Robertmurraya sp. FSL R5-0851: one gene and its partner. The protein of the gene in region 1 binds, or shares a complex with, the protein of each later gene. Links are inferred from orthologs where the notes say so. Each region holds a gene or a part of one and is shown on either strand. Other genes may lie near its edges.

What was found.
Region 2: the proteins of MKX65_RS23390 (region 1) and MKX65_RS17390 are in contact, whole or in part, in a solved structure (PDB 1F51), measured with the Bacillus subtilis proteins. The link is inferred for Robertmurraya sp. FSL R5-0851 from one-to-one orthologs.

What each region holds. Positions count from the first base shown.
Region 1 is NZ_JBBOOE010000001.1:4,586,718-4,599,118, forward strand. The notes cover bases 3,313-6,157. They hold MKX65_RS23390 (response regulator), read right to left. Parts: upstream 4,999-6,157; coding sequence 4,627-4,998; downstream 3,313-4,626. Other genes in these bases: fsa (fructose-6-phosphate aldolase), read right to left, coding at 3,313-3,413; MKX65_RS23385 (class II fructose-bisphosphate aldolase), read right to left, coding at 3,529-4,386; MKX65_RS23395 (DUF2529 domain-containing protein), read left to right, coding at 5,206-5,733. In the rest of the region: transcription termination factor Rho, read right to left, coding at 1-921; MKX65_RS23375 (UDP-N-acetylglucosamine 1-carboxyvinyltransferase), read right to left, coding at 1,237-2,523; more of fsa, read right to left, coding at 2,766-3,312; MKX65_RS23400 (CTP synthase), read right to left, coding at 6,200-7,801; rpoE (DNA-directed RNA polymerase subunit delta), read right to left, coding at 8,045-8,608; MKX65_RS23410 (hypothetical protein), read right to left, coding at 8,734-8,910; fused isobutyryl-CoA mutase/GTPase IcmF, read right to left, coding at 9,069-12,335; MKX65_RS23420 (TetR/AcrR family transcriptional regulator), read right to left, coding at 12,332-12,401. UniProt on the Bacillus subtilis protein: Key element in the phosphorelay regulating sporulation initiation. Phosphorylation of spo0B during sporulation initiation.
Region 2 is NZ_JBBOOE010000001.1:3,355,732-3,368,102, reverse strand. The notes cover bases 1-2,815. They hold MKX65_RS17390 (Spo0B C-terminal domain-containing protein), read left to right. Parts: upstream 1-1,042; coding sequence 1,043-1,588; downstream 1,589-2,815. Other genes in these bases: obgE (GTPase ObgE), read left to right, coding at 1,679-2,815; rpmA (50S ribosomal protein L27), read left to right, coding at 617-907; MKX65_RS17400 (ribosomal-processing cysteine protease Prp), read left to right, coding at 271-603; rplU (50S ribosomal protein L21), read left to right, coding at 1-259. In the rest of the region: more of obgE, read left to right, coding at 2,816-2,971; MKX65_RS17380 (ACT domain-containing protein), read left to right, coding at 3,005-3,463; pheA (prephenate dehydratase), read left to right, coding at 3,563-4,417; MKX65_RS17370 (transcription repressor NadR), read right to left, coding at 4,466-5,005; MKX65_RS17365 (IscS subfamily cysteine desulfurase), read right to left, coding at 5,038-6,195; nadB (L-aspartate oxidase), read left to right, coding at 6,302-7,870; nadC (carboxylating nicotinate-nucleotide diphosphorylase), read left to right, coding at 7,839-8,675; quinolinate synthase NadA, read left to right, coding at 8,695-9,798; safA (SafA/ExsA family spore coat assembly protein), read left to right, coding at 9,958-11,637; MKX65_RS17340 (phosphotransferase), read left to right, coding at 11,621-12,371. UniProt on the Bacillus subtilis protein: Key element in the phosphorelay regulating sporulation initiation. Acts on spo0A. Mediates reversible phosphoryl transfer from spo0F to spo0A.

The DNA of each region.
Region 1 (12,401 bases):
TTCCTCAATGTTACGCGCCGCACCGAAGAATCGCTTCGGACGGTGGAAAGCAGCAGGGTCAATCCCCCCTGATAACGTACGTCCACTTGGAGGAATGACAAGATTGTACGCACGAGCCAGACGAGTAATACTATCCATAAGAATAATAACATCGCGCTTATGCTCCACAAGACGCATCGCACGCTCTAGCACAAGCTCGGCCACTTTAATATGATTTTCAGGCACTTCGTCAAACGTGGAGCTCACCACATCTCCAGCAACTGAACGCTCGATGTCTGTTACCTCTTCCGGACGCTCATCGATTAACAGAACAATCAGCTCTGCTTCTGGATGATTGGTCGTAATGCTATTAGCAATTTGCTTTAATAGCATCGTTTTCCCTGCTTTTGGAGGAGCAACGATCAATCCACGCTGACCAAAACCAACAGGAGAAATCAGGTCCATAATTCTCGTGCTCACATGCTTTGGTGATGTCTCAAGCTTCATTTGACGATCAGGATATAAAGGTGTTAACGCAGGGAAGTGAACACGTTCCTTTGCTGATTCCGGGTCATCGCCATTAACGGCACCAACCTGCAATAGTCCAAAATAACGCTCGTTTTCCTTTGGAGGACGAACCTTACCAGATACTTTATCACCATTTCTCAGGTCAAAACGTCTAATTTGTGAGGCTGAAATATAAATATCCTCTGAACTTGGGGAATAGTTAATAGGTCGTAGGAAACCGAAGCCCTCAGACTGAATGATTTCAAGAACACCTTCCATAAAGAAAAAGCCTTCTGATTCCGCACGTGCTTTTAAAATGGCAAAAATAAGTTCTTTTTTTGTTAGCTTGCTATAATAAGACACTTTAAAGGTCTTTGCTAGCTCATAAAGCTCTTTTAGCTTCATATTTTCCAGGCTTGAAATTGTTAACTCCATTAGTACACCACTCTTTTTACAAAATAAGTTGTTCCACCACAAGCTTTATGATTTTGTTCGATAAAATGGATGGAAAGGATTGAATGTTTGAGGCTTTCTAGAAGTATAAGAAGAGATAGAGAAAGTCATATTCTATAAAGACAAGGCTTTTCTATGTAAGCCTTTTTAAAAAACAATTTCTATTTTACCCTTTTTATTAATTATTAATCAACATTATTTTATAGGGAAGTTATTAGTAAGGAGGATAATTTTAAAAAAGGCAGACGAAAGCAGGTCTGCCTTCTTTCTATTTTTTCTTTATCTATTGTTAAAAGGTTATGCGTTTTTCAGCTGTTCTAGCTCTTCTTTTGTCATCGCTTCACGCCAAATGGTTGCACCAAGTCCATTTAATTTTTCAACAAGATGGCTGTATCCACGGTCAATATGCTCAAGGCCTGTTACTTCTGTAACTCCTTCTGCCATCAACCCGGCGATCACTAAAGCTGCGCCCGCTCGTAAATCACTAGCCTTCACTTTGGCTCCCTGAAGTTTGACAGGTCCGTGAATAATCGCTGAGCGACCTTCGACTTTGATGTTGGCATTCATTCTTCTTAATTCATCGATATGCTTAAAGCGAGCTCCATAAATCGTATCCGTCACCATGCTTGTCCCAACAGCGCTAGTTAACAACGAGGTTAATGGCTGCTGCAAGTCGGTTGGGAAGCCAGGATAAACCAAGGTTTTAATATCAACTGCTTTAAAGGATTCGGCTTTTCCTACAAAGACTTGGTCATCGCTTGTTTCGATCGGTACACCCATTTCACGAAGCTTCGCAATTAACGACTCTAAGTGTTGAGGAATAATATTATCAATTAACAGCCCGTCTCCTACCGCTGCACCAAGAATTAAATACGTACCTGCCTCAATTCGGTCAGGAATAATCGTATGCTGGCAGCCATGAAGCTCGTCCACTCCGTCAATACGAATAACATCTGTTCCGGCACCTTTAATCTTTGCCCCCATATTTGTGAGCAATGTGGCCACGTCAATGATTTCCGGCTCTTTTGCCGCATTTTCAATGATCGTACGCCCTTTCGCACGAACAGCCGCAAGCATGATATTAATGGTTGCACCAACGCTCACCACGTCCAAGTAAATTCTTGCTCCACGAAGCTCGTCCGCACGTAGATAGATCGCGCCCTGTTCATTGGTCACGGTCGCTCCTAGTGCTTCAAAGCCTTTGATATGTTGATCGATCGGTCTTGGCCCTAAATGACAGCCACCAGGCAAGCCAATTACAGCCTTTTTAAAACGACCTAGCATCGCACCCATTAAATAATAGCTTGCACGAAGCTTCTTGACCTTTCCGTTCGGCAAAGGCATAGAGATCATTTCAGAAGGATCCACCCACATTTCATTGTTTGTAAAAGTGACCTTCCCACCGATCTCCTCGAGCAACCCTTGTAAAATCTGAACATCGGAAATATCAGGTAATCCTTCAATCGTTACTGGTGAATCGGCTAAAATGGTCGCTGGAATGAGTGCGACTGCACTGTTTTTGGCACCACTTATACGAACGGTTCCCTTTAAAGGGTCTCCACCGGCAATCATCAGCTTATCCATCGTTGACTCCCTTCTAAGCCATATCAATTCACACAGAATACGTATTATATCTTGTACTGATTTGGCTCATCTTTTTTATTTTTCCATATATGCTTTTACAATAAATCTATACGAGGTATATTCTTCCACTAAAAAAATACAAAAAACGACATATACCACCCTTAATTTATAGTTTACACGAAATTTCAAACTTCATGTATGGAATTATAAAAAAGTTATAAATAGGAAATATGTCCCACTTATTAATTCTCTCTAGTTTTCCAATCAGCTAAAAAGGCTTCAATCCCTTTGTCTGTTAATGGATGATTGAATAATTGCATAATCACTTTGTATGGTATCGTAGCAATATGCGCCCCGCGTAGAGCTGCATCTGTCACGTGTTGCGGATGACGGATCGAAGCAGCAATAATCTCTGTTTCTAACCCATGAACCGCGAAAATATCTGCAATGGTTGAGATTAAATCAAGACCGTTGAAACCGATATCATCTAATCGACCAACAAAAGGAGATACATATGTAGCCCCAGCTCTTGCTGCTAGCAATGCTTGGTTTGCACTAAAAATTAATGTTACGTTTGTCTTGATGCCTTCCTTAGAAAAAGTAGATACCGCTTTTAAACCTTCTGGTGTCATTGGTACTTTAATTGTAATATTTGGAGCAATGGCAGCTAGTTCGCGACCTTCACGAATCATACCTTCTGCATCAAGCGCGATCACTTCTGCACTAACCGAACCTGGAACTAATGCTGTAATCTCACGAAGACGATCTTCAAATGAAACATTTTTTTCTTTTGCAACTAATGATGGATTTGTTGTAACCCCTGCAACAACTCCTAAAGAATACGCTTCTCTAATTTCTTCCATATTTGCTGTATCAATAAAAAATTTCACCTGTTCCACTCTCCCTATTACATTATTCGACTTTTTTTTCAAAATGACATCAATACAATTGAAACCGCCCTTTTCAAGAAAAGGCGGTTTCAACTTATGAAGCAAATAAATTCGATTACGCTCTACCTGAAGAACCGAATTCGCGCATTTTGCCGATAACTGTTTCTTTAATCGCATCGCGAGCTGGTCCTAAGTATTTACGTGGATCGTATTCATCTGGTTTCGCTGCTAACACTTCACGAACCGTTTTTGCAGAAGCAATTTGGTTCTCAGTATTTACATTAATTTTTGCTGTTCCAAAAGAGATTGACTTTTGGATGTCAGCTGTTGGGATTCCAGTTCCACCGTGTAGAACTAATGGTACACCAGTAGCTGCACCGATTTCTTCCATTTCTTTGAAGCCTAGGTTAGGTTCACCTTTGTAAGGACCGTGAACAGAACCAAGTGCTGGAGCCAAGCAATCGATACCAGTACGAGATACTAGTTCTTTACACTCTTGAACATCAGCATAGATAACACCTTCAGCAACAACATCATCCTCTTGTCCGCCAACTGTTCCAAGCTCAGCTTCAACAGAAACACCTTTTGAATGAGCATACTCAACTACTTTTGTTGTAGTTTCGATATTCTCTTCGAAAGGATGGTGAGATGCATCGATCATTACTGATGTAAAACCAGCATCGATTGCTTCTTTACATTTATCAAAGCTTGAACCGTGGTCTAAGTGGATAGCCACAGGCACAGTGATTTTGTAATCTTCTAAAAGACCTTCTACCATTTTTACAACTGTTTTGAAGCCACCCATGTAACGAGCTGCACCTTCAGAAACCCCAAGGATTACTGGAGACTTTTCTGCTTCAGCCGCTTGTAAAATTGCTTGTGTGAACTCAAGGTTGTTCAAGTTGAATTGTCCTACTGCATACCCTTCAGCTTTTGCTTTATTGAGCATGTCTGTCATAGATACTAAAGGCATTCTTCTTCCTCCTATTCATGATGACCTTTTATAGACAGGTTCCCTATTAGAGTTTTCCCTAAACAATTAACGTTATGTAATTTGAGACCCTGACTTTGATTGATCATCCGCTAAATTCATTTGTAATCATACCAAATAAAAATTAGAAATGCTATCAATCTTGGTCACTTTTAGAGGATGTCATAAAATAGATGAAATGCAATCGCTACCATTTGTATATTTTGCCAAAATTTGTGGAAATCAACTATTTTTTACTGGTAAATACTTCTTTACGGCTGCACGAATATCATCAATATCAAATGGCTTGGCAAAATGAGTGAGAGCTCCAAGATCCTTCGCTTCCTGAATCATATCTAGCTCTCCGTAAGCAGTCATAATGATGACACGAATATCTTTTTCAATGACTTTCATTCTTTTTAAAATTTCAATTCCGTCCATGCCAGGAATTTTCATATCTAGTAAAACAAGGTCTGGCGGGTTTTTCGTCACGATCTCTAAAGCTTGTACTCCATTTGCCGCTTGAAATGTTTCGTAGCCTTCCTTTTGAAGCACTTCATTTAACAGAATTCTTATACCAAATTGGTCATCTACTATTAATATTTTGCCTTTCATGAAAAGCCACCCTCTTTTTCTGGATTTTTAATTTTTTGTATGTAAATAAACGATTAGGACTATCCACCTTCATGTAGTTCGATACACTACTTAATTTCTCCTGCTAACATTTTACATCAAAATCATATAAATTTTTACAGTTTGTGATTTTACCTTCCTTGTCCGTTTCTTTTATAATATATGAAGATTACGATTTGGAGGCCATTTATGTTAAAAATGTTCACAACCCAACTGACTGGATTATTAAAAAAAATCCAAGATAAAGAAGACCTTTCCATCGAGGATGGCGCAAGACTTCTTGCCCAAGCACTTATTGGAGATGGTCATATATTTATTTATGCTGCAGACGAGTTGACTGCCGTTCAAGCGGAAGCCATTCATAGCAAGGAACCTTTACAACGCGCTCGTGTTCTTGAGGGTTTGGCACAACTGGATCAGGTGACAGTTGCTGACCGTGTACTGATTTTGGCTAGAACCACTCACGATGACCGCGCAGTCGCTATTGGGAAAGCTCTTGAAGAAAAGGGAATTCCGTTTGTATCGGTTGCTACTTTAGATGAAGGTGAGGGAGAACCACTGAATGATATCGCTCACGCTCATATCGACCTTCAATTAAAAAAAGGACTGCTTCCCGATGAGGAAGGAAACCGCTATGGCTACCCCGCATCCATGGCCGCCCTATACGTTTATTATGGATTAAAATTTACGATTGATGAAATTATGGAAGAGTACTGATAGAAAAGCGGAAGCGACTTGGTCAGCCCCGACAGGCACAAGACGAACCACGTAAGGGTCCGCACTTATCTTTTGGAGATCAGGTTAAGCAACCGAGCTGAGAAATAGACGGAGAAATTCCGCTTAATTAGTAATTCTTATTAAAAAAGGCTTAAATAAACGGAGAGATTCCGCCTATTGGCTCAAAAAAATGGAAAATAGGAGATTTTGCTTTGCGTAAGCGGAAAACCTCCCCTTATTTACCCCAAAACCAGGCTCCTTTTTGCATCTAACCGGAAATTCTCCGCTTATTTTACTCATGCTGGGTACCTGCTTAAGGACAAAACATCTTATTTATAAAGGAGTGAGGTTTTATATAAATTTTGTTTTTGTATTCATAATAAATAAACTCGCCAATTTTACTATGGCGAGTTTTACTTTTTTATATACCCACAATGATGTTAACATCCGCGGGAGGCTTTCCATATTAGTTTTTAGACTTCAATGAAGCTTCAACAAAATCTCTGAACAATGGTTGAGGTCTTGTTGGTCTTGAGATGAACTCTGGGTGGAATTGAGAAGCAACGAACCATGGGTGGTCTGCAAGCTCAATGATTTCCACTAAGCGACCATCTGGACTAGTACCAGAGAAGATGAAGCCTGCTTGCTCCATTTCTTGACGGAACTGGTTGTTGAACTCATAACGGTGACGGTGACGCTCGTACACCACTTCATCATTGTAAGCAGCAAATGCTTTTGTGTTTTCTTCCAGCTTACATGGGAAGATACCAAGGCGCAGTGTTCCACCAAGATCTTCGATATCTTTTTGCTCTGGTAGAAGGTCAATGATTGGGTATTTTGTTTCAGGGTTAATTTCCGCAGAGTTCGCATCAGCGTGACCAAGCACATTACGCGCAAATTCAACAGAAGCCAACTGCATACCCAAACAAATTCCAAGGAAAGGTACTTTGTTTTCACGAGCATATTTAATCGTCGTGATTTTCCCTTCAATACCACGATCCCCGAAACCACCAGGAACAAGAATTCCATCCACATCAGAAAGAAGTTCACGTGCATTTTCTTCATTTACTTCTTCTGCGTTAATCCACTTAATATCAATATCTGAATCAAATGCAAATCCAGCATGCTTTAATGATTCCACAACAGAAATATACGCATCTTGAAGTTCCACGTATTTACCAACTAGTGCTATACGAGTGGTTTTTGACAGATTGCGAACTTTATCTAGTAATGCTAACCATTCAGTCATTTCTGGTTCTGGACTTTGAAGCTTCAAGTGATCACAAACGATTTGATCCATTTTTTGCTCTTGAAGTGCGATTGGTACGGCATACAATGTGTCTGCATCTTGGCACTCAATAACGGCCTTCGAATCGATATCACAGAATAAAGCAATTTTGTCCTTCATGTCTTGTGATACTGGCATTTCTGTACGAACAACGATAATGTTTGGCTGAATTCCTAAGCTACGAAGCTCTTTTACACTGTGCTGAGTTGGCTTGGTTTTCATTTCACCAGCTGCTTTAATGTAAGGAATTAGTGTACAGTGGATGTACATTACGTTATCACGACCGATATCACTCTTAATTTGGCGGATTGCTTCTAGGAATGGTAGTGATTCGATATCCCCAACTGTTCCACCAATCTCCGTGATAACCACGTCCGCACCTGTTTCACGACCAGCACGGAATACGCGCTCTTTAATTTCGTTTGTGATATGCGGAATAACCTGTACCGTTCCACCTAAATAATCTCCACGGCGCTCTTTCTTTAATACCGTTGAGTAAATTTTCCCAGTTGTCACGTTGTTGTACTTGGTAAGGTTAATGTCGATGAAACGCTCGTAGTGACCTAAGTCAAGATCCGTTTCAGCACCATCACCTGTTACGAATACTTCACCGTGTTGGTACGGACTCATTGTCCCTGGATCCACGTTAATATATGGATCAAATTTTTGAATCGTTACGCTTAAGCCGCGATTTTTTAATAATCGTCCTAAAGACGCTGCTGTGATTCCTTTTCCTAAAGAAGAAACCACTCCACCTGTTACGAAAATATACTTTGTCATCTGTAATCCCCCTCTAAATAAGTTTGTGCATATTTTTTAAATATCAATCCATTACATTGGCAAGGGGATAAAACGATTTTTGAAGACCGATTTTCACACCTATAAAAAATAAAAACGCCCCTCCTGCTAGAAATAGCAAGGGGAGCGTGAAATTACGTTTCGATTGTTCCTTTTTAAGGAGCCCAAAAAGTATTCTACCTACAGCTCTGTAAAAAGTCAAGTCGAGATCCTACAAAATTCGACTTAAAGCTTCTCGTCGTCCTCATCATCAAAATCATCTTCTTCATCGTCTTCATCTTCATCCAGATCGAATTCCTCATCATCTTCGAGAATGTCTTCATCATCGTCTTCTAAATCTTCATCAATGTCATCATCTACAAGATCATCATCGTCGTCTTCGTCATCGAAGTCATCATCCACATCATCGTAATCGAGCTCTTCTTCCTCTAACTCGTCATACTCTTCAATGTCAAGATCCTCGTCCTCATCGACCACTTTCTTCGCCTTTTTCTTCTTCGGCTTCACGGCTGTTACATGTTCTTCTTCGGTTTGGTCAACTGGATACCAAACGCGAAGACCCCAGCGATTTTCACCGATTGTCATAAAGCGTCCATCTATATTTAAATCTGTATAAAATTGAGCAATTCTCGCTCTCACTTCATCTTCTGTTAATCCACGTAGTTCTGTAATTTCATCCATTAATTCTTTAAAAGAGACCGGCTGTTTCTTTTCCTTAAGCAATTCAAACGCAATCTCAATTAAGGACATTTCTTGCAATTCTTCTTGAGTAACTTGTTTCAAACTCAATATTTGCACTTCCTTTCGCTATGTAAAACACGACAAATAAAATATGTACACAATTATTGCATATTCTTCATTATAAACAAAATATGAACCTTTATGCTAGTTCTATCTAATCGATACCAAACTTTTTAGTACTTGCCCTCGCTTTTCTGCCTTTTTTTCTCCTTAACAAACAATCTGACCGCTAAATAGAAGAAAAAAAAGGCCAATAGAAAGAAAGGGATGGCACCAAGCTGCAATGAGTATAGATAAATAGCAGAAACAACAGTAAGAATAACAGCAATAAATTGAAGAAGTTGTTTCAATTATCTCACTTCCCGTGAAAATGGTTAGGTCCTTTGTTTGAAAAAGAACTTTCAATCTTCTTCTATTATAGTAAAAATTAGGACATTTTAGGTATGAGTTATGTAAAAAAAGTGTAAAGAGCAAAGAGAAAGCGTTAGCTTTCACTTTGCTCTTTTTCCTACATATTCCGTCTATACTGCCCGCCCACCTCATACAACGCACGGGTAATTTGACCGAGGCTTGCTACTTTTACTGTTTCCATTAGTTCCTCGAAAATATTGCCGTTGTTGACGGCTGTTTGTTTTAGTTTTTGCAACGCTGCAGCGATTTTGTCTTTGTTTCGCTCTTGGAATTCTCGTAAATTTTGAATTTGTAGTTCTTTTTCTTCTTTTGTTGCTCGTGCCAGCTCCATATTGTCTGTTTCTTCTTCTGACGGAGGATTCGGATTCAAGTACGTGTTGACGCCGATGATCGGTAGCTCCCCTGTATGCTTTTTCATTTCATAATACATCGATTCGTCTTGGATTTTCCCGCGCTGGTATTGTGTCTCCATCGCACCGAGTACTCCCCCACGGTCATTCAATCGCTCGAATTCTTGAAGAACCATTTCCTCCACCAAGTCCGTAAGCTCCTCCACAATAAATGAGCCTTGAAGAGGATTTTCATTTTTCGATAAGCCATGCTCTTTTGTAATAATCATTTGAATCGCCATCGCACGACGCACTGACTCTTCTGTCGGGGTCGTAATTGCTTCATCGTATGCATTCGTATGAAGCGAATTACAGTTATCCTGAAGAGCCATTAGGGCTTGAAGCGTGGTGCGGATATCGTTAAAATCAATTTCCTGTGCATGAAGGGAGCGCCCGCTAGTTTGGACATGATACTTCAGCTTTTGACTTCGCTCATTCGCCCCGTACTTCTCTCTCATCACGGTCGCCCAAATACGACGGGCCACACGTCCAATTACCGTATATTCAGGATCAAGTCCGTTAGAGAAAAAGAAGGACAAATTCGGAGCAAAATCATCAATATGCATACCACGGCTTAAGTAGTACTCCACATACGTCAATCCATTGGCAAGTGTAAAGGCCAGCTGAGAAATAGGATTGGCCCCAGCTTCAGCGATATGATAACCAGAAATCGAAACGGAATAATAGTTACGCACTTTATGATCAATAAAATATTGCTGAATATCTCCCATCATTCGAAGCGCAAACTCTGTTGAGAAAATACATGTATTCTGCCCTTGATCTTCTTTTAAAATATCGGCTTGAACCGTGCCTCTCACCGTTGAAAGAGTGGCGGTTTTGACATGAGTCCATTCTTCAAGTGTAAGTGGTCGACCTAGTTCCTGCTCCTTTATTTCCACTTGCTGTTCAATGGCTGTATTCATAAACATCGCCAAAATAATCGGAGCCGGACCGTTAATCGTCATCGACACAGATGTGGAAGGATGGCATAAATCAAAGCCATCATACAGCTTTTTCATATCGTCTAACGTACAGATGCTTACACCGCTTTCCCCAACTTTTCCGTAAATATCTGGGCGATAATCCGGATCTTCTCCATACAAAGTGACTGAGTCAAACGCCGTACTCAAGCGCTTCGCATCGTCATCCTTTGAGAGATAATGAAAGCGGCGATTTGTCCGTTCTGGTGTTCCTTCCCCTGCGAACTGACGCTTCGGGTCTTCCCCCTCACGCTTAAATGGAAACACTCCTGCAGTGTATGGAAATTCACCTGGAACATTCTCTTTGTACACCCAGCGAATAATTTCTCCATAATCCTTGTATTTCGGTAGTACCACCTTCGGAATCAATAAGCCGGACAAGCTTTTGGTTTTTAAAATCGTTACGATTTCCTTGTCGCGGATTTTGGTCACAAAGTGGTCGGAGCTATAGAGCTTTTGTTTTTCTTCCCAAGAAGATAACACCTTTTTGGTTTCGGCAGTAAGCTTTGCCTCCACCCCAGCCTTGAGTTCCTCTAACGCCTTAATTACTTCTTGACCTGCACTTATTTCTTCAATAGCAGCAAGCGTCCCTTCTATTTGAAAAAGCTTTCGAGCAAGATTCGCCTGTTCCTCCGATTTTTTATGGTAACCTCGAACCGCATCTGAGATTTCACGTAAATAGTAGCGGCGATCCGTAGGAATAATGACGCTCTGCTTTTCTACAAGAGCATTTTTGGAAAAAGTGGTCAGTAATGATGAGCCCGTTTTTTCATTTAATGTCTCAATCAATGCCGCAAACAGAGCATTTGTGCCCGAATCATTGAACTGGCTTGCAATCGTTCCGTATACCGGCATCTCATCCAGCTCTTTTTCAAAAAGCATGCGGCTTCGCTGATACTGCTTTTGCACTTGTCGAAGTGCATCTTCAGATCCTTTTCGTTCAAACTTATTGATCACGATTAAATCCGCGTAATCAATCATGTCTATTTTTTCAAGCTGTGATGGAGCTCCAAACTCACTCGTCATAACGTACATAGAGACATCACAAATCTCCGCGATCTCTGCATCCCCTTGGCCAATCCCACTTGTTTCTACGATGATGAGATCAAAGCCAGCCGCCTTGACCACCGCAATCGCGTCTTGAATAGCAAGCGATAGCTCGGTCTTTGATTGTCTGGTCGCTAAGCTTCGCATATATACTCTCGGGGAAAAAATGGCATTCATTCGGATTCGGTCCCCGAGCAGTGCTCCCCCCGTTTTTTGCTTGGTTGGGTCAACCGAGAGTACCGCGACCTTTTGCTCCGGTACTTCATTAATAAAGCGACGAATCAGTTCATCGGTTAACGAGCTTTTTCCCGCACCACCTGTCCCTGTAATCCCGAGGACAGGAACCGATTTTTGCCGTGCCTTGACCTGCTGCATCACGGTTTCTACCGCAGCGGCACTTTCTTTATTAGCGCCCACCTGCTGCTCGGCAAACGTGATCAGCTTGGCTGTCGCAATCGTGTCACCCGAATCTAACTTTGAAAGATACGTATCCACCTCTGACGTAATAGTTGGATAATCGCACTCCTCTAGCATACGATCAATCATTCCCTGCAGTCCAAGCAATCGCCCATCCTCAGGTGAGAAGATGCGTGCAATGCCATACTGATGAAGTTCCTTAATTTCACGAGGAATAATTACCCCACCTCCACCGCCATAAATACGGATATGAGTGGCACCCTTTTCCTTTAGAAGATCATACATGTACTTAAAGTACTCCACATGTCCTCCTTGGTATGAGGAAATCGCAATTCCTTGAACATCCTCTTGAATCGCCGCATTCACCACTTCTTCAACCGAGCGGTTATGGCCCAAGTGGATCACTTCAGCTCCACTTGCCTGTAATATCCTTCTCATAATATTTATGGAGGCATCATGTCCGTCAAACAAGCTAGACGCGGTGACAAATCGGATATGATGCTTATGTGTATATGTTGGTTTCTTATTCATTGTTCTCCTCCCATCCTCGTTATGCCTGAAAACAATAGCTCTGTTTGAAGGGTGATGTATTCCTCA
Region 2 (12,371 bases), 1.2 Mb from region 1 along the record:
ACAAACTATCTACATTGAAAAGCTAAGCGCTGAAGCAGGCGAAACTGTTACATTTGACAAGGTTTTATTCGTTGGTGGAGAAAGCGTAAAGGTAGGAAACCCAGTTGTTGAGGGTGCTACTGTTACAGCTAAAGTCGAAAAGCAAGGTCGCGCTAAGAAGATCATTGTTTTCAAGTACAAGGCGAAGAAGAACCAACGCAAAAAGCAAGGTCATCGTCAACCATACACAAAAGTTGTCATTGAAAAAATCAACGCGTAAGGCGGTCTAAGATGATTCAAACGACGATTTATCGTACTGAATCTGGACACATAAAGTCGTTTACATTGAGCGGTCATGCTCTCTTTGCTAACCGAGGGGACGATATCGTCTGTGCCGGTGTCTCTGCCGTTTCATTCGGTGCTATTAACTCAGTTATTGCGTTAACAGGTGTTGAACCCGAAATTGAGCAAGGAGATGGTGGATTTCTCCGCTGTGTGTTTCCTACCAATCTCTCTAAGGACATACAGGAGAAGGTTCAGCTACTGCTAGAAGGCATGGTCGTTTCACTACAAACGATTGAGAGAGATTACGGGAAATATGTAAAAATTACCTTCAAAAAGTAGGAGGTGGACAATAATGTTAAGATTAGATCTTCAGTTTTTCGCTTCTAAAAAGGGAGTAGGTTCTACAAAGAACGGTCGTGATTCACATGCAAAGCGCCTTGGTGCTAAGCGTGCAGATGGTCAATTCGTATCTGGTGGTTCAATCCTTTACCGTCAACGTGGCACTAAGATTTACCCAGGTGTTAACGTTGGTAAGGGTGGAGATGATACTCTATTCGCGAAAGTGGACGGAGTTGTTAAATTCGAACGCCTAGGACGTGACCGTAAGCAAGTGAGCGTATACCCTGTAGCTCAAGAAGCTTAATTCTTTTAGAAAAAACTCTAACCATTAGGTTAGAGTTTTTTTAATCATAAAGCTATTACCAAGGTTTTCTTTTTTGCTATACTAAAAACAAGCAGTTTTCTGACTGATAACGAAATTGGTACAGGAGTGCATGAGATGAATAGAGATTGGACGACGGTTGAGTTGCTGAGTCACTCTCGTCACGATTGGTTAAATAAAGTACAGCTCATAAAAGGTAACTTATCTTTACATAAATACGACAGGGTAAACGAAATCATTCAGGAAATTGTTATTGAGGCACAAAATGAGGCTCGTCTCTCTCAATTACATACACCACAGCTTGCTGCCCTCCTTCTTACCTGCAACTGGAACAACTTCTCTTTTCAGGTAGATTATGAAGTGCTCGAGGCATCTACCGACAACCAAAACATAATTAATGATAGTTTGGCACTGAACTGGATAACCTCTTTTTTTGAGTGTTTACAGCAGACAGTTCAGGAGTTTGCTGAGAATCATCTCTCAATTACAATTGAAAGGCAGCAAAAGGCAGCCTGTTTCTTTTTGGATTTTAGTGGAATAATAAAAAATAGGACAGGTCTTGTAGAATTTTTCGAAAGAAAAGAAACATTAATAGAAGTAATCGTTCATGAATGTTCGGAACAGGAATTTTCGTTACAGGTATTCTTACCATATGAGGAATAATTGGATTATTCGATTCTCGTCATGTGATGACAACTTCTATCAGGCTCATTACTTTAGAGCAACAACATAGGACAGACGGGAGGATATAAGATGTTTGTAGATCAGGTAAAGATTTACGTAAAAGGTGGAGACGGTGGAAACGGAATGGTAGCATTCCGCCGTGAGAAGTATGTACCAAAGGGTGGACCTGCTGGAGGTGACGGTGGGAAAGGTGCAGATGTAGTATTTGTGGTAGAAGAAGGCTTACGAACGTTAATGGATTTTAGATACCAAAGACATTTTAAAGCTCCCCGCGGTGAGCATGGGATGTCCAAAAATCAACATGGAAAAAACTCAAAAGATATGATTGTTAAAGTTCCACCAGGGACTGTCGTAACAGACGCAGAAACAAATGAAATTATTGCAGATTTAGTTGAACATGGACAACGTGCAATTATTGCTAGAGGTGGTCGAGGCGGCCGAGGAAATTCCCGATTCGCTACACCAGCTAATCCAGCACCTGAGTTATCCGAGCATGGTGAGCCAGGACAGGAAAGGGATGTAATTCTTGAACTCAAGCTTCTTGCTGATGTTGGATTGGTTGGCTTCCCTAGTGTTGGAAAGTCTACGTTATTGTCTGTCGTTTCTTCTGCCAAACCGAAAATTGCTGAGTATCATTTTACAACAATTGTTCCAAATCTTGGAATGGTCGAGACAGAGGATGGAAGAAGCTTTGTAATGGCTGATTTGCCAGGACTAATTGAAGGCGCTCACTCCGGTGTAGGACTTGGTCATCAGTTTTTGCGACATATTGAAAGAACAAGGGTCATCGTTCATGTAATTGATATGGCTGCAACAGAAGGAAGAGATCCTTATGAGGATTACGTAACGATCAATAAGGAGCTACAGGAATATAATTTACGGTTAACTGAAAGACCACAAATCATCGTTGCCAATAAAATGGATATGCCAGATGCTGAGGAGAACTTAAAATCCTTTAAAGAAAAATTAACAGATGAATATCCGATCTTCCCTGTATCAGCGATTACGCGACAGGGACTTAGAGATTTACTTTTTGCGGTTGCTGATAAAATTGAACAAACTCCTGAATTTCCACTTCATGAGGAAGAGCTTGAGAGTACAGGAATACACCGCGTGCTTTACAAACATGAAGCGGAGCAGACAGAGTTTGTTATTACGAGAGATCCAGATGGAAGCTTTGTGGTTTCAGGACATGCAGTGGAAAGATTGTTTAAGATGACGGACTTCTCTAGAGACGAGTCGATTAAACGTTTTGCTCGCCAGCTTCGTGGCATGGGAGTCGATGAAGCGTTAAGAGAAAGAGGAGCAAAAAATGGTGATACAGTAAGACTTATGGATTATGAATTCGAATTTTTAGATTAGTATATCGCAGCGCTTTACCTGGGGGTGGGGAAAATGAGAGAAGAAGATATATTAGACAAGAAGTTTTACTTAGTACGTGAAGATGTGCTGCCGGAAGCGATGAAAAAAACACTCGATGCAAAGGAAATGATTGAACGAGGGAAAGTTGAGTCTGTGTGGGATGCTGTTCAAAAAGTTGACTTGAGCCGCAGTGCCTTTTACAAATATAGAGATACAGTCTTTCCTTTCCATACGGTTGTAAAAGAACGGTTAATTACCTTGTTTTTTCATCTTGAAGATCGTTCGGGTACTCTTTCACAGCTGCTTGGTGTGGTAGCATCATCGGGTTGTAATGTATTGACTATCCACCAGACAATCCCACTTCAAGGTAGAGCCAACGTAACGCTATCTTTAAATACGACGGATATGGCTATTGAAATTGAAGAACTGCTTGCACGATTACGCAGGATGGAATTTGTAGAGAAGGTTGAAGTACTAGGGTCAGGAGCATAATTGCTTCCGCCCTGTTTTTCATTTGTATACATATTTTGTTTAAAGTGATAAAGTGATTAAAAGAGAGATATGGATTGTGGTAACAAAGGAGAGAGAATATTGAAAGTAGCATTTTTAGGACCAAGAGCCACGTTTACTGATTTAGTGACAAGAGAAATGTTTCCTCATGAGGAGCGAATTCCTTATGCCACAATTCCGGATTGCTTAGATGCAGTAATGGAAGAAGAGGTTGACGTTACGGTTGTTCCGCTTGAAAATACACTAGAAGGATCAGTAAATATTACATTGGATTATTTAATTCATGAAATAAATTTACCGATAATTGCTGAGGTGACAACTCCTGTAAAGCAGCATTTACTTGTACATCCATCTGTGAAAGAGAGATGGCAGGAGGTCACTAAAGTATTAAGCCATCCTCATGCGATTGCTCAATGTCATAAGTTCCTTCATGGATCATTAAAAGGTGTACCTTGCGAGAATGCAACGAGCACAGCTGCTGCAGCGAAGTATATTATCGAACATCCGGATGAAACCGTAGCGGCTATTGCTAATCAGCTAGCTGCTAAAGAATATGGACTAGCGATTGCAAAAGATAATATACACGACTATGACTTTAATCATACAAGATTTATCGTACTATCAAAGAAAAACATCCCACTTCAACCAAGCACCATTGAAGTCAAAGGTTATAAAACGACTGTAATGGTTACATTGCCTACGGACCGATCAGGTGCCCTACATCAAGTGTTATCTGCTTTTGCATGGAGAAAATTAAATTTATCAAAAATTGAGTCACGTCCAATGAAGACGGGACTGGGAAATTACTTTTTTATCATTGATATTGAGGAAAAGATGGACGAGGTTCTCATTCCAGGTGCGATTGCCGAACTAGAAGCGCTCGGTTGTAGTGTATCGGTGCTTGGTAGCTATCCGTATTTTCATGAAATAAGATAAGAAATGCAGAACCGTAACCCCTAGTTGCTAACGGGCAACTAGGGGTTTTTATTTTCGATCAATAAGAAAACCTGCTTTGTCCAGTGCTTCTTCGACTTGATCAAGGATATGCTCAGATGGTGCGGAGATGGTGTGAATATGAATGCCTCCTGTTAACTCTGAGAGGTAGGAAGATTTGGTTGATTGCATCTTCTCTAAAAATTGCTTTACTTCTCTACGATTTGACACCATGATCGATGCTGTCAAATCTCCGTATATATGATGTTCAATTCTTACGTCTCTGACAGTAACTCCATGATCAACAAGCAAATTTAATTCTTCTTCTGTCTGCTCAGGGGGGTGTGAACAGGCAATGGTTCGATAAATCGGTGCATCATTCGCTTGATTGGAGAGATATAAATAGCCCTGGCTTGTTGCCATAATTGGCTCTCCTTTGGCCTTTAAAAGCGTTATGTCTCCAACAATTACTTGTCTGCTAACATTCGTTCTTGTTGAGAGTTCTCCTCCTGTTATCGGTGCAGCACTTGATTTTAGCCATTCAAGAATGAGCTCACGACGGTTTTCTCCTAATATCTTTTTCTCATTCATTTTAAACGTCTCCCTTATTGTTAACACTACAATTATTTTACCATACTTGTTATTTGATTATCACGCTGTGGCGCTTCCTGGATGATTGAAATCATTGTTCGTGCCAACCCTTTGACATCTGCTTCCGTTGTATGAACCCCAAATGATATACGAATGAACTCTTTTGCCGACTTATCATTAATACCTAGAGCTAGCATGGTTTTAGAAGGGGAAGTTCGTCCCACTTGGCAGGCACTTCCAGTAGAGATTGCGTATCCTTTGCGGTTAGCCTCTAGCATCACCCATTGGCCTTCAAGTCCTTTTATTCGGAGACCTAGTATGGATGCTAACTGAGCATTTGCATGGCCATGAACAATGATCTCATCTCTTACGTCCATTAGTTGGGTGAGAAATTGTTCGCGTAAAGATTTTATGTGTTCATCATTGTGATTCATGTTTCTTACTTGTTTATTAGCAGCTGTAACCATGCTAACAATTGCAGGAATATTCACTGTTCCTGGTCTCATTCCACGCTCATGTGATGTGTTTGGATAAAATGAATCAAATGGAATGGATGGTGAAATATATAAAGCACCGATTCCTTTGGGTCCATATATTTTATGACCTGAGATCGCAAGGCTATCTACGAATGGAGAAATCGCTTCTACATCCAACTTCCCGAAGGATTGTACACAGTCACTGTGTAGAAGAATTCCATTTTCCTTACAAAGCGTTCCAATTTCATTTAGTGGCTGTATCGTCCCAATTTCAGAATTTACATGTTGTATACAAGCAAGTACGGTATCATCACGAATAGCGGACTGAAACTGCTGTACATCAATCATTCCATTTTCCATTAAGGGCAATTCAGTAACCTCATAGCCTTTTAACATTTTTAAGGATGAATGGATAGAGGAGTGTTCAGCAATATTCGTGATAATATGCTTTCCCTTTTTTGATGATTGAGATAAAAGAGATTGAACCGCAAGAAAATTCCCTTCAGAACCTCCGCTGGTAAAATAAACTCCTTCACTCTTTACACCTAGTAATCTTGCAATCTCCTCCCTGCAGCCTTCAAGTAAGGTGGATGCACGACTCCCTATATCATGTAGGCTTTGAGAATTTCCATAATACTCAGTTGATGCTTTAACAAATGCTGAGGCAGCTTCAGGGTCCAGTGGACAAGTAGCAGCATAATCAAAATATTTCATTGTTCTCCTCCAAACGATTAGATTTCCTTCACAAAACACTTGTCATAATTGTAATTGTATGTAAATATAAGTGTCAAGACACCTGTAAAATACGGATGGTGATAAAATGATACATTCCGATGTGTTAATTATTGGAAGTGGAGTGGCAGCTTTGCAATTAGCAAGGAAGCTTAGCTGTGATATAAATGTGATTATTCTCACAAAGTTGAAAGCGACAGATGGAAATTCAAATCTCGCACAGGGTGGCATAGCGGCGGCAATAGATATCGAAGACCGTCCAGATAAACATTATCTTGATACGTTAGAGGCAGGAAGGTACACGAATGATCGTGAGCTAGTGAAAGAAATGACAGAAATGGCTCCGTCCCTAATTAAAGAAATGGTTTGTGATGGATGTACGTTTGACCGAGCGAAAGATGGAAGCTTACTACTTGGATTGGAAGGAGCACATAGTCATAACCGAATCGTTCATAGCGGTGGGGATGCAACAGGGAAAAAGGTAATGAAATTTTTATTAAAGGAAACCATGCATGCACGAATAATAGAAGAAATGGTTGTTTACGAGTTATTGGTTAAAGACGGAAGATGTATCGGGGTAAAAGGTAAAGATAAGCATGGTGAGACCAATATTTTCCTTGCAAATCATGTGGTCCTAGCAACAGGAGGTCTAGGTCAACTATATAGTTTCACTTCTAACGCGGAGACGGTAGTAGGAGACGGAATTGCACTTGCATACCGTGCGGGTGCAGAGGTAGCAGATTTAGAATTTATTCAATTCCACCCCACTCTTTTGTTTGTCGATGGGAAGTGTCAAGGATTAGTTTCAGAAGCAGTTCGAGGTGAAGGGGCATTCCTAACTTTACAGGATGGAACTAGAATAATGAAAAATGTTCATCCAATGGGAGACCTAGCACCCAGACATATTGTGTCACAAACCATATTTGATTATTTGCAAGCAGGTGAGCAAGTATTTTTAGATGTTCGTCATATAAAAGAGTTTACTAAGAAGTTCCCAACCATAACCAAAATGTGCGAGGAGAATCGAGTTAATCTTTCAAAAGGTCTTATTCCGATTGTGCCTGGCTGCCATTTTGTCATGGGGGGAGTGAAAACAGATCATTATGGTCGTACAAGTGTTAAAAACCTATATGCAATTGGTGAGGTAGCTTACACAGGAATTCACGGTGCCAACCGATTAGCTAGTAATTCCTTATTAGAAGGTCTTTTTTTCGGAAAGAGACTGGCCGAGATTTTGAATCAGACAGTCAAGCAGGCTTCATATTCCATTATCGAAACAAGTTCAAGGGAGATGGGAACAGTGTCACTCCCAGATAAGGCAGTCCTGCAGGAAAAAATGATGAAGCATGCAGGAATTGTAAGAAACAAGAAACATCTACAAGAGCATTTAGAATGGCTAGAGAGTTTCCAAATAAAAGAACTTATTAGTTGTTCCATCGATGAAAAATCAAAGGAAGATATCCAAGTGATATTTATGTTAATTACCGCTTGGTTAGTTACGAAATCAGCTCTTCTTCGAGAAGAGAGTCGTGGTGGGCATTTTCGAGGGGATTTTCCATCTGAAGATAAGGGATGGCTAGAGAAAAAAATCATTTTAAAACATGAACAGGAGCAGGGAGATTTCTATGAACAAATTAAAGCTGCGTTTGCAACTTGAACAATTTTTCCTGGAGGATATTGGGGAGCGAGATGTAACAAGTGAACTAATTTTTGGCGAAGAAGAACGAGGGGAACTTGTATTTATTGCAAAAGAGAATGGCATTTTCTGTGGAGAAGAGATCATTCGGACAGGGTTCACACTTCTAGATACTGATGTGGTTATTGATCTTGAAGTTAGGGATGGAGAACGGTTTGAACAAGGCCAGAAGTTAGTATCCATTTTAGGACATGTAACCACGTTACTGAAGGGGGAAAGAGTGGTACTTAACCTTGTTCAGCGAATGAGTGGAATCGCTACTCGAACAAGAGAGGCTGTAAATATATTAGATTCTACTTCTACTAAAATTGTAGATACACGTAAAACGACACCAGGACTTCGGATGCTTGAAAAATATGCGGTTCGATGTGGTGGAGGCTTTAATCACCGATTTGGTTTATACGATGGAGTAATGATTAAAGACAATCATATCTCTTTTGCAGGTTCCATTTCTAAAGCTGTGCAAAAAGTAAAGTCCCATTTAGGGCATATGGTAAAAATCGAAGTGGAAATTGAATCGAAGCAGCAGTTGTTAGAAGCGATTGAGGCTGAGGCAGATGTGATTATGTTTGATAATCGTACACCTGATGAAATCAAAGAGTGGATCACTTTGGTTCCAAAAGGAATCGTAACAGAGGCTTCTGGTGGTATTACGTTAGAGAACCTGGACACGTACAAGCATACAGGAGTGGATGTTATTTCATTAGGATTTTTAACACATACGATTCAGTCAATTGATATTAGTGCGAAAGTTCATGTGAAGTAAGTAAGAGAGGATGAATGAGATGAATCTATTTGAAGTGATTGAAAAAAATAAGCTTTTGCCTGACCAATACAAAGAACTAACCAAGGAAGAAATGGAAACCAGAGTTCAAGCCATTAAAGAAAGATTAGGAAACAAACTATATATTCCTGGGCATCATTATCAAAAAGATGAAGTTATACAATTTGCTGATGATACAGGAGATTCATTAAAACTTGCGCAGCTTTCTGCAGAGAATCACGAAGCAGCATATATTGTGTTTTGCGGCGTCCATTTTATGGCTGAAACGGCGGATATATTAACAAAGGATACACAAAAAGTGATACTGCCAGATATGCGAGCAGGTTGCTCAATGGCAGATATGGCCGATATATACCAAACGGAAAGAGCGTGGTCAGAGCTACAAAATGTATTTGGTGATACCATTCTTCCTTTAACCTATGTGAATTCCACTGCAGCCATAAAATCTTTTGTTGGGAGACGTGGTGGTGCAACAGTCACGTCGTCCAATGCTGAACATATGGTCACATGGGCATTTACTCAAAAGGAGCGGATATTATTTCTTCCTGACCAGCATTTAGGGAGAAATACCGCTTTCAATCTAGGGGTGCCGTTAGAAAAAATGGCGGTTTGGGATCCGATCTCTAATACTTTACAATATGAGGGGAAATTAGAAGACGTAAAGGTAATTTTATGGAAGGGACATTGCTCTGTTCATGAGAACTTTACCATTCATAACATTGCGGATATCCGGACCAGTAACCCTGATATGAAAATTATTGTTCACCCAGAGTGTAAGCGTGAGGTAGTGGAGCTATCTGATTTAGCAGGTTCGACAAATTACATTATACAGCAAATTGAGGCATCACCTGCTGGTTCTGCTTGGGCCATTGGAACGGAAATGAATTTAGTGAATCGAATTATTCAGGATCACCCAGATAAACAAATTGTATCTTTAAACCCGCATATGTGTCCGTGTCTAACCATGAACCGTATTGATCTGCCTCATTTATTATGGGCGTTGGAAAGTATAGAACAAGGGGAACTTCATAATGTTATAAAGGTCGAGGCTGAAATTGCAGAGTATGCAAAGCTTGCTCTTACAAGAATGCTTGACCAATCCTAAAAGGCTGCAGCCCTCCAATCATTTGGAGGTTTTTTTTGTGAGAAAAAAGGGGACAATTCATATTCTTTTTGAAAAATTCATAAGTTTTTATGTAGATTGTTAGCAATTTGCCCACTCCGACATACAATATATGGACTTACGCATAGGAGGGAAATCAGAGTGAAAATCCATATCGTACAGAAAGGGGATACTCTTTGGAAAATCGCCAAGAAGTACGGCGTGAATTTTGAAGAGCTGAAAAAAATGAATACGCAGCTCAGTAACCCTGATATGATCATGCCCGGTATGAAAATCAAAGTACCATCCGGTGGTGGAATGATAAAGAAAGAAGCCCCTATCACTGGAAAGCCGGAAGCGAAAATAAATATGGGTACAAAAAAAGAGATGCCTAAAGAACAGCCAATTGCTCTAGCACCAAAAGAAGCGCCTAAAAAAGAAATGCCGATTGAACAACCGCCAAAGATGGAGGAGAAAATCGAACCGATTGCAGAGGCTCCAAAGAAGCCGTTCAAGCCAAAAATGCCAGTGATTCCTGAAATTGATATTAACAACTATTATATGATGAATATGGCGAATTTATCTGTACAACCGCAACAACAAGCAAAGCCTGTACCAAAGCCACCGAAACCAGTTAAAGAAGAAATAAAGCCAAAACAATTATCACCTGCTGAAGTAAAAGCTCAACCAGCACCACAATTTCCAATGCAACCCAAACAGCTTCCTGCGGAAATGACCTTACCAGAGGTAAAACCTTTACCGGAAGTGAAGCCAATTAAAGGTGTAAAACCACTGCCAGAGGCCAATACTGACGTTCCAAACTTTACTCAAGGAGGGGGTTACGGACCCATGAATCCAATGTACCCACAAAATTTCTATCCATATCCACAAGCTAATCCAGGATTTGGTCAGCCAACAGGTTTTGCTCCTCAAGCACCATATCCACAGGTTCAAGGTGCAATGACAGGTGCGCCAACGATGCCAACGATGCCATATGGGATGATGCCTGGAGTTCCAGGAATGGGTATGCAACCGTTCGATGATGAATCTTCATCATTTATGCCGGAAATGCCAATGATGCCAGGTCAAGTGATGGGTGTACAAAATGGACAAATGCCAATGATGCCAGGTCAAGTGATGGGTGTACAAAAAGGACAAATGCCAATGATGCCAGGTCAAGTGATGGGTATACAAAATGGGCAAATGCCAATGATGCCAGGTCAAGTGATGGGTGCACAGGATGCACAAATGCCAATGATGCCAGGTCAAGTGATGGGTGCACAGGATGCACAAATGCCAATGATGCCAAATCAAGTGATGGGTGCACAGGATGCACAAATGCCATTAATGCCAACAGAAGTAGCTGGAGTTCAAGATATGCCAATGTATCAAGCTCCTATGCATCAAGCTCCTATGTATCCTTATCCACCATATCCTGCACCATTGTTTCCTTGTGGACCAATGATGCCTGGACCAGGATACTTCCCACCAGCCTATCCATCTATGGGTATGCCACAACAAATGCCATATAGTCCAATGCCACAAGTGCAAGGGGTAATGGACCAAATGGAATCACCTAGTATGGATAATTACCAAATGCCTTTAACACCTAATTATTCTGCTCCAGCCGTACAAGGAGTACAGGATGATTGTGGATGTGGCGGTCCTGCAATGACGCCGTACGGAATGGGAACAGGCTTTGCACCCGGAATGCCACCAGTCTATGCTCCACCCTACGGACAACCGATGGCGCAGTCACCTTATATGAATCCTTATGGGTACGGTCCATCAGCACAAGGAATGCCTAGAGGTCAAAATACGACTGATGAAAATGATGAATAATGCTAGTGGAGACGATTTAACTTTAAATCGTCTCTTCTCCTATTTACAGGAAGAGCTCGTCACTCCGATTGAATCGATACACCCAATAAGAAAGAACGTTTATTTGTTGCAAAAGGGTAATCAATTTGTTGTATTAAAGGGGTTTAGTCATTTAAGAAAACTGCAGATCCAAAAGGCTTTTACTTCTTCTTTAAGGCAAGAAGGGTTTAAGAATTCATATATATTTCAAAACCTCGAAAAAGAATCACCACTATACTTAGACGGTACGTATTACGGATGTCTTGAACACATACCACTATCCTCCAGCAGTCCTTTTTCTTATGAGTCCGAAAAAGAAAGAAAAGATGGGCTTCGTCTCCTTGAAGAATTTCACCAGACTACAGGTAAGCTTTCAAGAAGGTATCAAACAGTACTAAAAGAATACAATCTTATGTTGAAATGGAGAGAACGTGCAGCTCGTTTTATTAATAATTTATCCATTATTAAATTTTTTGTGCAGCAAGAAATACTAAATGAAGTAATGGAGTGGGCCGATTTTTCCTTAAAGGGGCTCGAGTTAGAGTATTCATTTTTAAATAATCATGATCAAGTGATTCTTCATGGCGATTTAGCCCACCATAACTTTATTCGTGGTATTGACTCAGAACTATATATAATTGATTTCGACTTAGTTTCAATCGGTAGTCCAGCCTGTGATTATTTACAATATTGCAATCGAATTCTGCCGAGTCTCG